2 linked regions of the Tautonia rosea genome follow. The protein of the gene in region 1 interacts with the protein of each later gene in a pairwise test. Links are inferred from orthologs where the notes say so. Each region holds a gene or a part of one and is shown on either strand. Other genes may lie near its edges. The genes, in order: lpdA and HG800_RS22085.

Evidence for each region.
Region 2: the proteins of lpdA (region 1) and HG800_RS22085 interact in binary tests that used the Escherichia coli proteins (3 or more experiments, as listed by UniProt). The link is inferred for Tautonia rosea from one-to-one orthologs.

Annotation. Positions count from the first base shown.
Region 1 is NZ_JABBYO010000011.1:76,768-86,391, reverse strand. The notes cover bases 3,914-6,888. They hold lpdA (dihydrolipoyl dehydrogenase), read right to left. Parts: upstream 6,117-6,888; coding sequence 4,710-6,116; downstream 3,914-4,709. Other genes in these bases: odhB (2-oxoglutarate dehydrogenase complex dihydrolipoyllysine-residue succinyltransferase), read right to left, coding at 6,343-6,888; HG800_RS19110 (DUF3472 domain-containing protein), read left to right, coding at 3,914-4,628. In the rest of the region: HG800_RS19140 (ExbD/TolR family protein), read left to right, coding at 1-30; HG800_RS19135 (ExbD/TolR family protein), read left to right, coding at 27-566; HG800_RS19130 (hypothetical protein), read left to right, coding at 563-1,369; HG800_RS19125 (vWA domain-containing protein), read left to right, coding at 1,359-2,396; HG800_RS19120 (RNA polymerase sigma factor), read left to right, coding at 2,585-3,208; HG800_RS19115 (hypothetical protein), read left to right, coding at 3,243-3,671; more of HG800_RS19110, read left to right, coding at 3,735-3,913; more of odhB, read right to left, coding at 6,889-7,596; HG800_RS19095 (hypothetical protein), read right to left, coding at 7,881-8,303; HG800_RS19090 (ATP-grasp domain-containing protein), read right to left, coding at 8,456-9,304; HG800_RS19085 (2-oxoglutarate dehydrogenase E1 component), read right to left, coding at 9,438-9,624. UniProt on the Escherichia coli protein: Lipoamide dehydrogenase is a component of the glycine cleavage system as well as of the alpha-ketoacid dehydrogenase complexes.
Region 2 is NZ_JABBYO010000015.1:118,497-122,061, reverse strand. What follows is about bases 1-2,985. They hold HG800_RS22085 (ATP-dependent helicase), read left to right. Parts: upstream 1-347; coding sequence 348-2,624; downstream 2,625-2,985. Other genes in these bases: HG800_RS22080 (pyridoxine 5'-phosphate synthase), read left to right, coding at 2,786-2,985; acpS (holo-ACP synthase), read right to left, coding at 1-87. In the rest of the region: more of HG800_RS22080, read left to right, coding at 2,986-3,529. UniProt on the Escherichia coli protein: A helicase with DNA-dependent ATPase activity. Unwinds DNA duplexes with 3'-5' polarity. Translocates on single-stranded DNA with 3'-5' polarity. Initiates unwinding more efficiently from a nicked substrate than double-stranded DNA.

The sequences.
Region 1 (9,624 bases):
GTCGTCATGATGGAGGAGGCGCGGCCATGACCATGCTCGGACCCGACACCGCCCCCCACACGAGATGGAAGAAGTCTCCCGAGCACATCGTCGAGTTTCCGGTCGCGCCGATGCTCGACATGTCCTTCCAGCTCCTCGCCTTCTTCATCCTCACCTTCCAGGCCCCGAGCGGTGAGACGCGGATTGACCTGTACCTGCCCGCGACCCCGGCGGCGTTGGTGGCCGCTCCCGACGCATCAGAAGGAAGCCCGCGTCCCGGATCGGCCGCCTCGATGCCCGACCTGGAGACCGACCTGCTCGTCCGGGCCGAGGCCGACGAGCTGGGCGACCTCGTCTCGTTGACCCTCCAGGGGGCTCCCGTTCCCGATCCGGCGGCCCTCCGCGACCGGCTCCGCCGCTATCGCGAGCAACTGGCCGGCGAGCCGGTGAAGGTCCGGCTCGAAGCCGACGACCGCCTCCGCTACGAGGAGGCGGCGCGGATCATCGGCTCCTGCTCGGCCGCAGGGGTCGACTCGGTCCGCCTGGCCGGTCCGGCCGCCGATCCGGCAGGGGGGGGCTTGCCATGATCGCGCGCCGCTCCGCGCTTCGGCGATCGCTCGGCTTCGCCTGCGGGGGGGTGCGGTTGCTGCTGCTGTTGCTGGTAATCGGCCTGGCCGGATCGCCCCTCGCGGCCGCTCCGAATCAGGTTGGGGACGATCCGCTCACGCTGGCCGACCTCGACGCCTACCGCAAGGCCCTGCAACCCGTCGAGCCGGGCGCGGCCGACCCGATGCCCGTGACCTTCGCCGACCTTTGGGAGCGTCCCGACGACTGGCTCGGCCGCCGGGTCATCATTGAAGGTCGCGCCGCCCGACGTTTCCGACAGGGGGCGATTGGCGAGTATCCGCCGCTGGTCGAGCTCTGGATCGCCTCGAAGACCGGCAACCCGACCTGTCTCGTCTACGCCGAGCCCGAGGGGGGCGACCCGACCCCTCTCGGCGGAACCGTTCGCTTTACCGGGACCTATCACAAGCGAGTACGCTACGAGGCGGCCGACGAACCGAGGCTGGCCCCGTTGCTCGTCGGTCCGGAGCCTCCGGAAGTGATCCGAGGCCCCGCCCGGGGCCGCTGGCAGCCGATCGGCCCGTTCCGAGAGATCGACTGGCTGGTCGGCCTGATCGTGGCTGCGGCCGTGATTTCGGTGATCGTCCGTCAGTTCCTCACGCGTCCTCGACCGCGGCGACGGCTCCGAGACGCGATCGACGGCCCGCCTCCGGAGTTCCTCGACGGCCCGGCTGAAGCCGATTCGGGTCCTCACCTGGAGTCCCCAACGGGATCGGACGGCCGACGATCGGACCCCGACCGAGGAGGACCGCGCCATGCCTCTTGAACTCGGCCGATCCCCCCTGACCGATTTGCGGGCCTTGCTCGGCTCGGCGGCCTTTCACGGGGCCATCCTGATTGTCTGCTCGCTGTTCGTCTTGCAGGCCGTTTTGCCCCGAGGCGCCTCGGACGAGGAACCGCCCGGCCTGGTCGGCGAAATCGGGCCGGTCGACAACCGAGCCTCGGGGGTCGCTCCCGGAGGAGGGCCGGGGGACCTGGGAGGCACCCTGACCCCCGAGCAGATGGAACGGCTCGGCGCGATGGTCGACGTGCAGGCGACGACCATGACCGATCCCGACGCCGTGGCCGATTCCCTGATCGACGAGATTCTGGCCGTGCCGACCGCGGCGTCTCCGAATGACGGTGCCGAGCCCTTGCCCTTGCCCACGATGCCCGGCGTCGGGGTCTTGCCCGGCCCGGGCACCGGCGGCGGCGGCGGAGACGGCGGCGGCTCCGGAGGAGGCCAGGGGCAGGGCATTGGTGCCGGGACCGAGTTCTTCGGTGCGAAGGAACGGGCCACATCGTTCGTCTACGTCATCGACCGATCGGCCAGCATGACTAACCGCAGCTCGATCGACATGGCCAAGCGCGAACTGCTCGCCAGCCTTCGCCGATTGCCCGACGACGCCCGATTCGGCGTTGTCTTCTACAACGAACGGGCCACGCCGTTTCTCGACGCGACCGGACGCCCCCGGATGATGCCGGCCGATTCGGCGAACAAGGCCCGGTTCGAGTCGAGACTTTCCGACATTCCCGCCGACGGCGGCACGAATCACGTCGACGCCCTGATGGCCGCCTACGCCATGCAGCCCGAGGTCATCTTTTTTCTGACCGACGCCGACGACATGACCGACCGCGAGGCCGAGCTGCTCATCCGAGCCGCCGGCCCGATCCGCGTGCAGGCCATTGAGTTCGGCATCGGCCCCGACTCCGGGCTGTCGGTCCCGTTGCGCACCCTGGCCAATGCGACCGGAGGGGGATACCGGTACATCAACGTCATGACCTTCGCCGCGCAACGATTCTCTCGCGATTGATCCCAACCGGCTCGGCTCGCGGCCGATCGACCCCGACCCGTCGACTGGAAAAAATGGAGAGAATCGGGCATCGTCCGAGAGAATTCGTTGGCTCGATCCCCCCGCCACGTCGTATCATGATCGGGAACACGTCACGACCTGATCCGTAGGGTGGCGATACACCAGGGCTTGACGCCGACCGAGGTCTGATGGCCGCTTCCGAAGCCGACATGCTGTTGATCGCCCAGATTCGTGAGGGCGATATGCGCGCCTGGCAGGTGCTCATCGAGCGCTACGAGGGGCGGTTGCTCGCCTTTGTCGATAGCCGATTGCACGACCGGGCGACCAGCGAGGACGTGGTGCAGGAGACCTTCATCGGCTTCCTGACCAGCCTGCCAAACTTCGACGACCGCCGCGATCTGGAGGCCTACCTCTTCTCGATCGCCGCCCACAAGCTGACCGACCAGCTCCGTCGCCAGGGGCGTCGGCCGATCGACCAGTTCGGCTCCGACGACCACGGCCGACCCCTCGAAGAAGTCGCCGGCCCCGCCCGAGCGGCCAGCAGCATCGCCCGAAGCTCTGAACGCCGAGACGCCGAGGAACGCCTGTTGACCGAAGCCCTAGGGCAGATCATCGCGGACTGGCAAGCCAAGGGGGATTTCAACCGCTTGCGCTGCCTGGAACTCTTGATCGTCAAGGGGTGGGCCAACAAGGACGTCGCCACCCATCTTGACCTGACCGAACAGGCCGTCGCCAGCTACAAGTTCCAGACCATCAGCCGCCTGAAAGAAATGGCCCGCCGCGCCGGCATGAGCCTTGGCGGTCTGGACTGATTGATTGAACGGACCGGAACGGAACCCTAGCCTCATGGCCGACCCCGCCCCCCCCGCCATCGACGATGAGACGCTCCGGGCCTACCTGGCCGAATCCCTCTCGGGTGCCGAGATGGCCCGCGTCGAGCGGGCGTTGCGCGGCTCGGCCTCGCTCCGGCAACGCCTCGAAGACGTCCGCCAGGACCGCCCCGAAAGCGCCATCCACACCCTGGGCGCCATCTGGCGGCGGGCTCGGCTTTCCTGCCCGTCGCGAGAGGACCTGGGCAGCTACCTGATCGAGGCGCTTGATCCCGATTATCACGACTACATCACGTTTCATCTCGATGTCATCGAGTGCCCCTTCTGCCGGGCGAACCTCGACGACCTTCGCGGCCAGTTCGCGGCCGATGCCCCGACGTCTCAGACCCGCCAGCGCCGCTACTTCCAGTCGAGCCGTCACCTGCTCAGCGGTGATGAGGATTGATCGTGCGCTGCGCTGAGTGATCGCCCTCCCTCACGTTCTGCTTCGCTTCGAGGAACGGCACCGATGCGAGATGCTCGATTCGTTGTCATGGCGCTGTTTGCCATGCTTGCCGTCAGTGGCTCGGTCGGCTCAGGTATCGTCCCTGGACAGGAGGCGAGGGACGAGGGATCGTACGCGCCGATGCCCTGGCATCTGGTCGATATGTGGTGGGATCTTCATGCGCCCATGCCCTTTGAGAGCCTGGCGGTGGACGTGGCGATCAGCGACGACGTTCCCGCCTCGGTCAACCTTTACATCGCTCCGATCGGACTTGGTCACCTGGGAGACACCCCCTTTTACGGCGGCATCCAGACCCAGGCCGACGGCTACACCCGAGACGATCAGCGACTCCGACGCATTGGCCCCGGCTTCCTGTTCTCGATGTGGGGCGAGCGCAGGCTCGACGCGATTCGACCCTCTGCCGGGGGCCTGCTTCAGAGTTCCGGGCACGAGGGTGATTTTATCAGCGTCCGACGCCCCCATGCCTGGTCAAAAGGGACGTATACCTATCGCCTCGTCCGCATGGATCGCGAGGAGATCGACGGCGCTCCCTTCACCTGGGTCGGGGCGTTCGTTTACTCGCATGAGCGTCACGAGAACATTTTCATCGGTGCTTTGCGTGTGCCGGGAGAGAACCTCGTCCTGAAGCCTTCGATCGCCAACTTCGTCGAGATTTACGGGCCTCTCCGTCCCGTCTCCGAGATCCCGGAGTTGACGGTCACCTTCGGGCCTCCCGTGATCAACGGCCGGCCGGCTCCGCTCCGGAGGGCGACGGCTGTCTATCCGAACGGAGTTCCCGACGTCGCCGACGCGGTGGCGAAGGACGGCTCGATCGTGATCACCGTAGGCCGTCCCGTGGCCAATCGCGAGGCGCGGCAGGTGGTTCTGATCGATGGGGAACAAAAAGGCACGCCTTGATCCGTCTCGCGTCGTCTTCAACGGAAGGGCACCCCGGACACCGTGATTGAGTCCGGGGCGCGGGTCAACTGTGTCGATCAATCAGCAATTGATCGTGCGTTTGTCCACGGCCAGGGCGGCTTCCTTGAGCGTCTCGGAGAGGGTCGGGTGGCCGTGGCAGATGCGGGCGATGTCCTCGGCGCTGCCGGCGAACTCCATGACGGCGACCGCCTCGGCGATCATATCCGAGGCCCTCGGCCCGATGATATGCACGCCGAGCACGCGGTCGGTCTTGGCATCGGCCAGCACCTTGACGATGCCGTCCTTCTCGTCCATCGCCTTGGCCCTGCCGTTGGCGACGAAGGGGGCCTTGCCCACGCGGTAGTCGATCCCCTTTTCCTTGACCTGTTCCTCGGTCAGGCCGACGCTGGCGATCTCGGGCCAGGTGTAGATGACGCTCGGGATCGTCTCGTAATTGATGTGCCCCGGCTTGCCGGCGAGGAGTTCCGCAAAGGCGACCCCTTCCTCCTCGGCCTTGTGCGCGAGCATCGGCCCGCTGACGATGTCGCCCAGGGCGTAGATCGAGGGGACGGTGGTGCGGAAGTGCGCGTCGATCGTCACCTTGCCCGCCTTCGGGTCGTGCTCGACCCCGACCGCGTCCAGGCCGAGCCCGTCGAGATAGCCGCGTCGGCCGACCGAGACAAGTACCTTGTCGCAGTCGAACGTCAGCGTCTTGCCGTCCTTGGTCTCGGCCGAGAGAGTGGCCTTGCCGTTCTTGACCTCGGCGCCGGTCACCTTCGTTTCGAGCTGGAACTCAAGTCCTTGCTTTTGCAAGATCTTGTACAATTGATTGCCCAGCTCGTGATCGACGATCGGGACGATTCGGGGCAAGAACTCGATGACCGTGACCTTCGCCCCGAGCCGCTTCCAGACCGATCCCAGCTCCAGGCCGATGTATCCGCCGCCAACCACGACCAGATGCTCCGGCACCTGCTCGAAGGCCAACGCCTCGGTCGAGCCGACGATCGTCTGGCCGTCGAACTTGAGGAAGGGCAACTCGATCGGCTCGCTCCCGGTCGCCAGCAGAATCGCGTTGGTTTCCAGGGTCCGCTCGCCGCCGTCATTCAATGTGACGTGAACTGCGTTCGGGCCGGCGACCTTGCCGAACCCATAGACAGGTTCAATCTTGTTTTTGCGAAAGAGACCGCCGACCCCCTGGGTCAGCTCCTTCACCACCTGATCCTTGCGGCCCATCATTGCGCCGAGGTCGAGGCCGACGCCATCGACCTTGATCCCGTGCCGGGAAAAGCGGTGAGTGGCCAGCTCGTATAGCTCGCTCGAATCGAGAAGTGCCTTGCTCGGAATGCATCCGACGTTCAGGCAGGTCCCGCCGAGCGTCGGCCGTTTCTCGATGCAGGCGACCTTCATGCCGAGCTGCGCCGCCCGGATCGCGGCCACATAGCCGCCCGGTCCCGCGCCGATGACAACCAAGTCGTAACGGTCCGACACTGCTGGTCCTTTCTCGAAGTAGGCGGTAGGCAGTAGGCAGTAGGCAGTAGGCAGTAGGCAGTAGGCAGTAGGCAGTAGGCAGTCGGCAGAAAAGGCGGAAGGCAGGAGACGGAGGGGAGAACACGGTTGGCCGATCGAACGTGGCGGGTTCGTGGCAATCTGGATCGCCGAGTCTCCCGCGCTCCGTGTCCCCTTCCCACTGCCTACCGCCTCCTGCCTCCTGCCCTCAGATCTCAAGCATCATGCGTTCCGGGTTTTCGATGCATTCCTTGATGCGAACGAGGAAGCTGACGGCTTCTCGGCCGTCGATGATTCGGTGGTCGTAGGAGAGGGCGAGGTACATCATCGGTCGGATGACGACCTGATCGCCGACGGCAATCGGGCGCTTCTGGATCGAGTGCATGCCGAGGATGCCGCTCTGCGGCGGGTTGAGGATCGGCGTCGAGAGCAACGAGCCGAAAACGCCGCCGTTGGTAATCGTGAAGGTGCCCCCTTGCAGGTCGTCCACCGCGATCTTGTTCTCGCGGGCCTTCTTGCCGAACCCGGCGATCGTCTGTTCGATTCCGGCGAACGACAGGGTGTCGCAATCACGGATCACCGGCACCATCAGGCCCCGCTCGGTGCTGACGGCCACGCCGATGTCATAGTAATTGTTGTAAACAATTTCGTTTCCATCGATCTGAGCGTTCACCGCCGGAAAGGCCTTGAGCGCCTCGACCGTCGCCTTGACGAAGAAGGACATGAAGCCGAGGTTGACCCCGTGCTTCTCCTTGTAGGCGTCTTTATATTTGCCTCTCAGGGCCATGACGGCCGACATGTCGGCCTCGTTGAAGGTCGTCAGGATCGCGGCTGTCTGCTGGGCGTGCACCAGGCGTTGGGCGATCTTCTGACGGATGAGCGGCAGCCGCTGGCGCGTTTGCCGGCCGGTCCTCGGCGCGGCCGACGGGGCAGGGGCGGACGGTGCGGCGGCCGGAGCAGGGGCCGATCCGCGCGACTCAACCGCGCCGATCACGTCTCCCTTGGTGATCCGACCCCCTCGGCCGCTCCCTTCGACGCTGGCCAGGTCCACCTTCTCCTCCTCGGCCAGGCGGCGCGCCGAGGGGGACGGCGTGCCCGCCATCGGGCCGTTGCCGCTCGAAGACGGGGCAGGGGAGGGGGAGGGGGCCGCCTCGGCCTTCGCAGGCTCGGCGGTCTTCACGGCCTCGGGGGCCTTGGCGGCCTTCGGGGCCTCGGTGGGGGTGCCGGAGGGGTCGATCGTGCCGACGGTCGAGCCGACCTCGACGGTCTCGCCTTCGGGAACACTGATCTTCAAGACGCCGTCGGCCGGGGCGGGCACTTCGGTGCTGGCCTTGTCGGTCTCGACCTCGAACAGGGGCTCGCCCGACTTGATCTGCGCGCCGTCCGGCTTCAGCCAGCGCGACAGGATCCCCTCGGTGACGGACTCGCCGGCGCTCGGCACTTTGATCTCGACTGCTGCCATCGCGGGAAGACTCGGTTCGAGGGCCTCCCGAATCCCATCGCCGGGCCGGGGCGCACGGAGGGGGAGGCCGGTGCGGTTCGATTGCAAGGTGTTTTGGTTCAAGCAGTTCGATCCGATCGGGCGAGGCTCGATCCGATCGCTTCGGCCGGCTTTGGCAGGGCTCGGCCGAGACACCCGGCGCGTGCGGCGATCGACCGCCCTCGTCGAGCGTACCACACCCAGCATACCAGAAATGATCCCGTGCGGGAGACACCCCCCGGCCGTTTCGAGAAACCGCCGAGCGATCAACCGGGACGCGTCCTCAGGTCGAAGGTCCGCTCGACCTCCGCCGGAGCGACCCGCCAGGGCAGATCGGCCCGCTCCCGGACGAGTTCGAGGGACTCGACCGTCACCGTCCCCCCGTATCGCGCCTCGATGCGAATGGCCCCGCTCAGGGTCGCCCGGAGCGGGTCATCGGCGTCGGGCTGGACGCGAAACCCCTTCTCGGGACGCAGTTCCAGGTGATCGAGGTATCGCCAGACGACATCCGGCCCCTGGGTGCCCTTGTCTCCGGTACTGGCCTTCAGCACGACCTTGCCGTGGAGGGCAATGTCGAACTGAACGAGCCGAAGCGCCGTCCCCGTCGCCCGGCCCTCGTGCCCGATGCCGACGAGGATCACCCCCACGACCACTCCTCCCCAGCCCATCAACCGGCGTCGATCCCGCATGAGCGTGCTCCTCAACCATCGTCTCGGACGATCCGCGGCCTCCGCATTCGTCCGTCCCCGTCCCGGGGCGGTCGGAGGTGGCACCTGTCATTCAACGATCCGAAGGCCGGGAATCTTGGAAGGAATTCCGGAGCAAATTTCAGACAGCCCGATCAGGATGAGCCCGGATCGGCCGTCGTCCCGACGATCGAGAGGGCGACCCGGGAGACCGCGTCGACGACCGCCGGGCGATCGCAAGCGTAAAGGTCGGCGCCGCTGAAGGGATTGAGTTCCAGGAGATGGAGATCGCCGTCCGCCTCGCAAACGTCCAGCACCGATACCTCCTGCGGGAGTTCCAGATCCCGGGCAATCTGTCCCGCAAAGCGTCGAGGGGCGCCGTTCGGGTCGTCGGCGGTTGCGATCCGGCCGTCGGCCTCGTAGGAGTTCCCGGCCACGACGTCGCGACCGACCACCACATACCGCCACTCCCGCTCGACCTGCCGGACCGGCGCGACGACGACGGGCAGCGTTTCGTCATCGAAGTAAAAGCCGTGATCAAACGCCCGCAGGGAGAGCCCGTCTTGCCTCACAACCCGGCCGCTGAACGGCTTCAGCGGGCTGTCGGGGCGGACGAAGACCGCGTCAGGATGTCCGAGAGGGGCGAGGACCGAACCGGGATCGTCGACGAGTTGATTCAACGCGACAACGACCCACCGGCGATGCAAGAGCCAGCGGCTCGCCTTCGGATACCAGCGTGAGCAGCGGAACGCCTCGGCGTCGCAGAACGCCCCCGGCTGCCAGGGCAAGCCGCGGGCGATCGCGTCCGCATTGCCCAGGCTTCCGTGGAAGATCACGGCCCGGCCCCTGAGCGAGGGCCATCCCCCTTGCCGGAGCCAATCATCCTCCCAGATCACGACCCCGGCCCCGATCCCGAGAACCGCGTCGCGCATCGCCTCGTAGGATCTGGGGAAGACGCCCGGCTCCAGCACCCAGGTCACGCTGTCCCCTACGAGCTCTGCCATGACCACGCGATGCGCCTTTCGATCGGCGGGATGGCTGGGTTCGAGACTCCCCCAGCCACCTGAAGACATTCGCAATTCCCATGATTGTTCTGGGTAGGCCGGGGCCGAGTCGACCCCGGTGCCGGGCCAGGCGTCAGCGCTGGCCGTTGACGCTCGCCGGGGCGGAAGTCTTGCGGCCGGCCATGGCGGTGACGAGGTGCGGCAGGACGGGGGCGCCGATGGCGGCCTCGACCAGCTCGTCTTGCTCGCGGTTGTGAACCGAGTTCGAGCCGGTGGCCGGGCTGGCGCTGGCGTCTCGGCCGACGTACTGGAACTTCCGG
Region 2 (3,565 bases), on another replicon or contig:
GCGCAGAAACAACTCACCATGCTGCTCAATCATCTTGCCAATCCGGGGCACCTCAATAATGTCGGTCCCGATCCCCAGAATGTTCATGCGTGGTCGATCCTCTGTTCGAAGCAAAGCAAGTGTTCCGACCTCTGAAACCGGGTACGATCCCTGAGTTTATCCAAGTCAAGCCCGACTGGCCAATCGGGCCATCATTCCGCTGCCAAGCAATCGTCAATAGCCTGGCAACCAGGCAGGGGCCCCCCAAGGGAATCAGATCGCGGGAGATCCCGCTCAATGGTATACTGCCCTTCGATGCGATACGGACGTACCGGTCTCGACGTCACTCTGCCAGGGACGGATCGCTGATGGATTTGCTCTCCGATTTGACGGCCCCCCAGCGAGAAGCCGTCTCTCACGTCAATGGCCCGCTCCTCGTCCTTGCCGGAGCCGGATCAGGTAAGACACGGGTCATCACGCGAAGGGTCGCCTCGCTGCTCGGACACGGTATTCCCGGACGTCAGATCCTCGCGCTGACCTTCACCAACAAGGCTGCCACCGAGATGCGGGAACGGATTACCGCCCTGGCGCCCAATCACGGCGTCTGGGTTGGAACCTTTCACGCGCTCTGTGCGCACCTTCTGCGCGAATTCGGGCCGAAGATTGGCCTCGATCGGGGTTTCACCATCTACGACCAGCCCGACCGGCTCCGCGTCCTCAAATCGGTCATGGAGCAACTCGACCTCCTCGACGCCGGCGTTGCCCCGGAAAAGGTCGAGGCCGCCATCAGCCGAGCCAAGAACGACATGCTTGATCCCGAGACCTATCTGGCACGCCGGGGAGATGGCTCCGACCACGTCTCCGCTGTCGTGGGTCGAGTTTTCAAGGGCTATCAGAAGCGTCTCCTCGAATCGTCCGCCGTGGATTTCGACGACCTTCTCACGCACGTGGTCTCGTTGCTCCGCCAGGATCAGGACCTTCGTGCACGTCTCGACGACCGTTACCGATACATTCTCGTTGATGAATACCAGGACACCAACCTCGCCCAGTATGCCATTGTTCGGGCCCTTTCGGTCGATACGCCGAACCTTTGTGTGACTGGCGACCCCGACCAGTCGATTTACGGATGGCGAGGCGCGAACCTCAACAATATTCTCGAATTCGAACACGATTATCGCGGCTGCAAGGTCATTCGACTCGAACACAATTATCGTAGCACCAAAAACATCCTTCGAGTCGCCGATCATGTGATCCATCACAACCGTCGTCGCAAAGCCAAGGTCCTGACGACGGAAAACCCCGATGGCGATCCGGTCGAGCTCACCACCTTCGCCAACGAGACGGAAGAAGCCCAGGCCGTTGCGTCCACCGTCGCCGACCTCGCGAGAAATGGGGGCTATTCGTTTGGGGAAATCGCGGTCTTTGTTCGAGTCACTGCCCTGACCCGAGGCCTCGAATCCGCCTTCCGATCCCTCGCGATCCCGTATCAGGTGGTTGGTGGTGTCTCGTTCTACGAACGTCTCGAAGTGAAGGACGTGCTGGCCTATCTGAGCCTTCTCAACAATCCCAAGGATGACGTCGCGTTTCTCCGAGCGATCAATGCTCCACCTCGGGGACTCGGAAAGGTCAGTCTCGACCGGCTTCAGGGCCATGCGCGAGAACACGGCATTCCCCTCAGTGCTGCAGTCCGAGAAGCCGCTTCGATCGCAGGCCTGACCCCCAAGGCCCGATCCGGGCTTCGCGATTTCGTCCTCCTGATGGATGAGCTCGCCGCCCTCAGCGATCACTCCTCGGCAGAGGAGCTCACACGAAAGCTCATGAACCTCAGCGGATACCGGGACTACTGGGCCAATCAACCCAAGGGAGACGGTGAGGACCGCGTCGCCAACCTCGATGAGCTCGTTTCAGCCGCTCGCCAGTTTGACCTGGAGCATCCCGAGTCCACCGTCCTCGACTTCCTGGCCGATGTCACCCTCAGCTCTGCCGTCGATCGCTGGAAAGATGAAGGAGGAGCGGTCACTCTGATGACCCTTCATGCCTCCAAAGGATTGGAGTTCCCGGTCGTCTTCATTGTCGGCATGGAACAGGGTCTCCTCCCCCATTCCAGGGCTTCCGACAACGACGCAGAGCTGGAGGAGGAACGCCGACTTTTCTTCGTGGGCATTACCCGCGCTCAACACGAACTCCGGCTGAGTCATTGCCGAGTCCGAGAATTTCGGGGCCAACGATCGGTTGCGATCCCCTCGCAATTTCTCATGGAATTACCCGAAGGCCCGATCCGCTACCGTGACCTCTCCGGAGGTGATGGCGAAATGCCGTTCTCCTCCAGGCGAGTCTCTCGCACCTCATCCCCTCCTGAACCTCGGCCCGTCTCGGCCTCGTCTGGTGAGCGTGTTCGGTTCACCACGGCCGCCGCGCTGGCCAACCCCTCAGGGGCATCGGCACGATCCGACACGGCATCGACCATCGATCTGTCCGCGTTTCGGCCGGGTATCCTCGTACTTCATCCCGAGTATGGACTCGGGAAAATCGTCTCCATCGATGGTGCTGGTCCCAACCGCAAAGGCCGGGTCGCCTTCACCGTGGGAGGAGAGAGAACATTCGTGCTGGCCCGATCGCCCCTCCGACCAGTCAAGCGATCTTGAATCATGACGCGCGTCTCATCCCGAATTGCAGAAACGAATCGTCTTCAACTCGATGGCATCGAACCTCGTGTCTGGTGTTGATGTCGAGTCAGAAGCAAACCCTTTGTGATGACCGAACGCCCAGCTAGGAGGTCTCCGACCCGTCTCGGAGTTGTCCGATCATGATTCGCCTCGGCGTCAACATCGATCACGTCGCCACCATTCGTCAGGCCCGAGGAGGTCGCGAGCCCGATCCCGTCTGGGCCGCCGTCCTCGCCGAGCTGGGAGGTGCCGACGGCATTACCATCCACCTGAGGGAAGACCGTCGACACATCCAGGAGCGAGATCTGCGAGTCCTTCGGGAAACCGTTCGTACTCGCCTGAATCTCGAGATCTCCCTTGCCCCGGAGATCGTGTCCATTGCCATGAATGTCCGACCCGATCAAGTTACCTTCGTTCCCGAACACCGCCAGGAAGTGACAACCGAAGGCGGACTCGACCTGCTCAAGCATCGCGATCGCATCGCTGAAGCCGTTTCTCGCTGCCAGGACGCGGGAATCGAGGTCAGCCTCTTCCTCGACCCCGACCCGGCGCAACTCGAGGCAGCCGCCTCGGTCGGCGCCATCGCGGTCGAACTCCACACCGGCCGATACGCCGACGCGCTCAACCCACCTTCGCGTCAAAGGGAACTCGAAGCATTATTCGACGCCGGCCGACGGATTCGACACGACGGTCTCCTCCTTCACGCCGGACATGGTCTGACACTTCAGAATGTCGCCGACGTGGCCCGAATTCCTGGGATGCTGGAACTGAATATTGGGCATAGCATTGTCTCTCGGGCCGTCTTCCTCGGTTTCGAACGTGCCGTGGCCGAGATGAAGCAGGCCATCCAAAACGCCGTGGCCCAGCCGCCTCCGGCTCAGTGACCCCGGCAAACCCAGCAGATGCTGATCCACGAACGT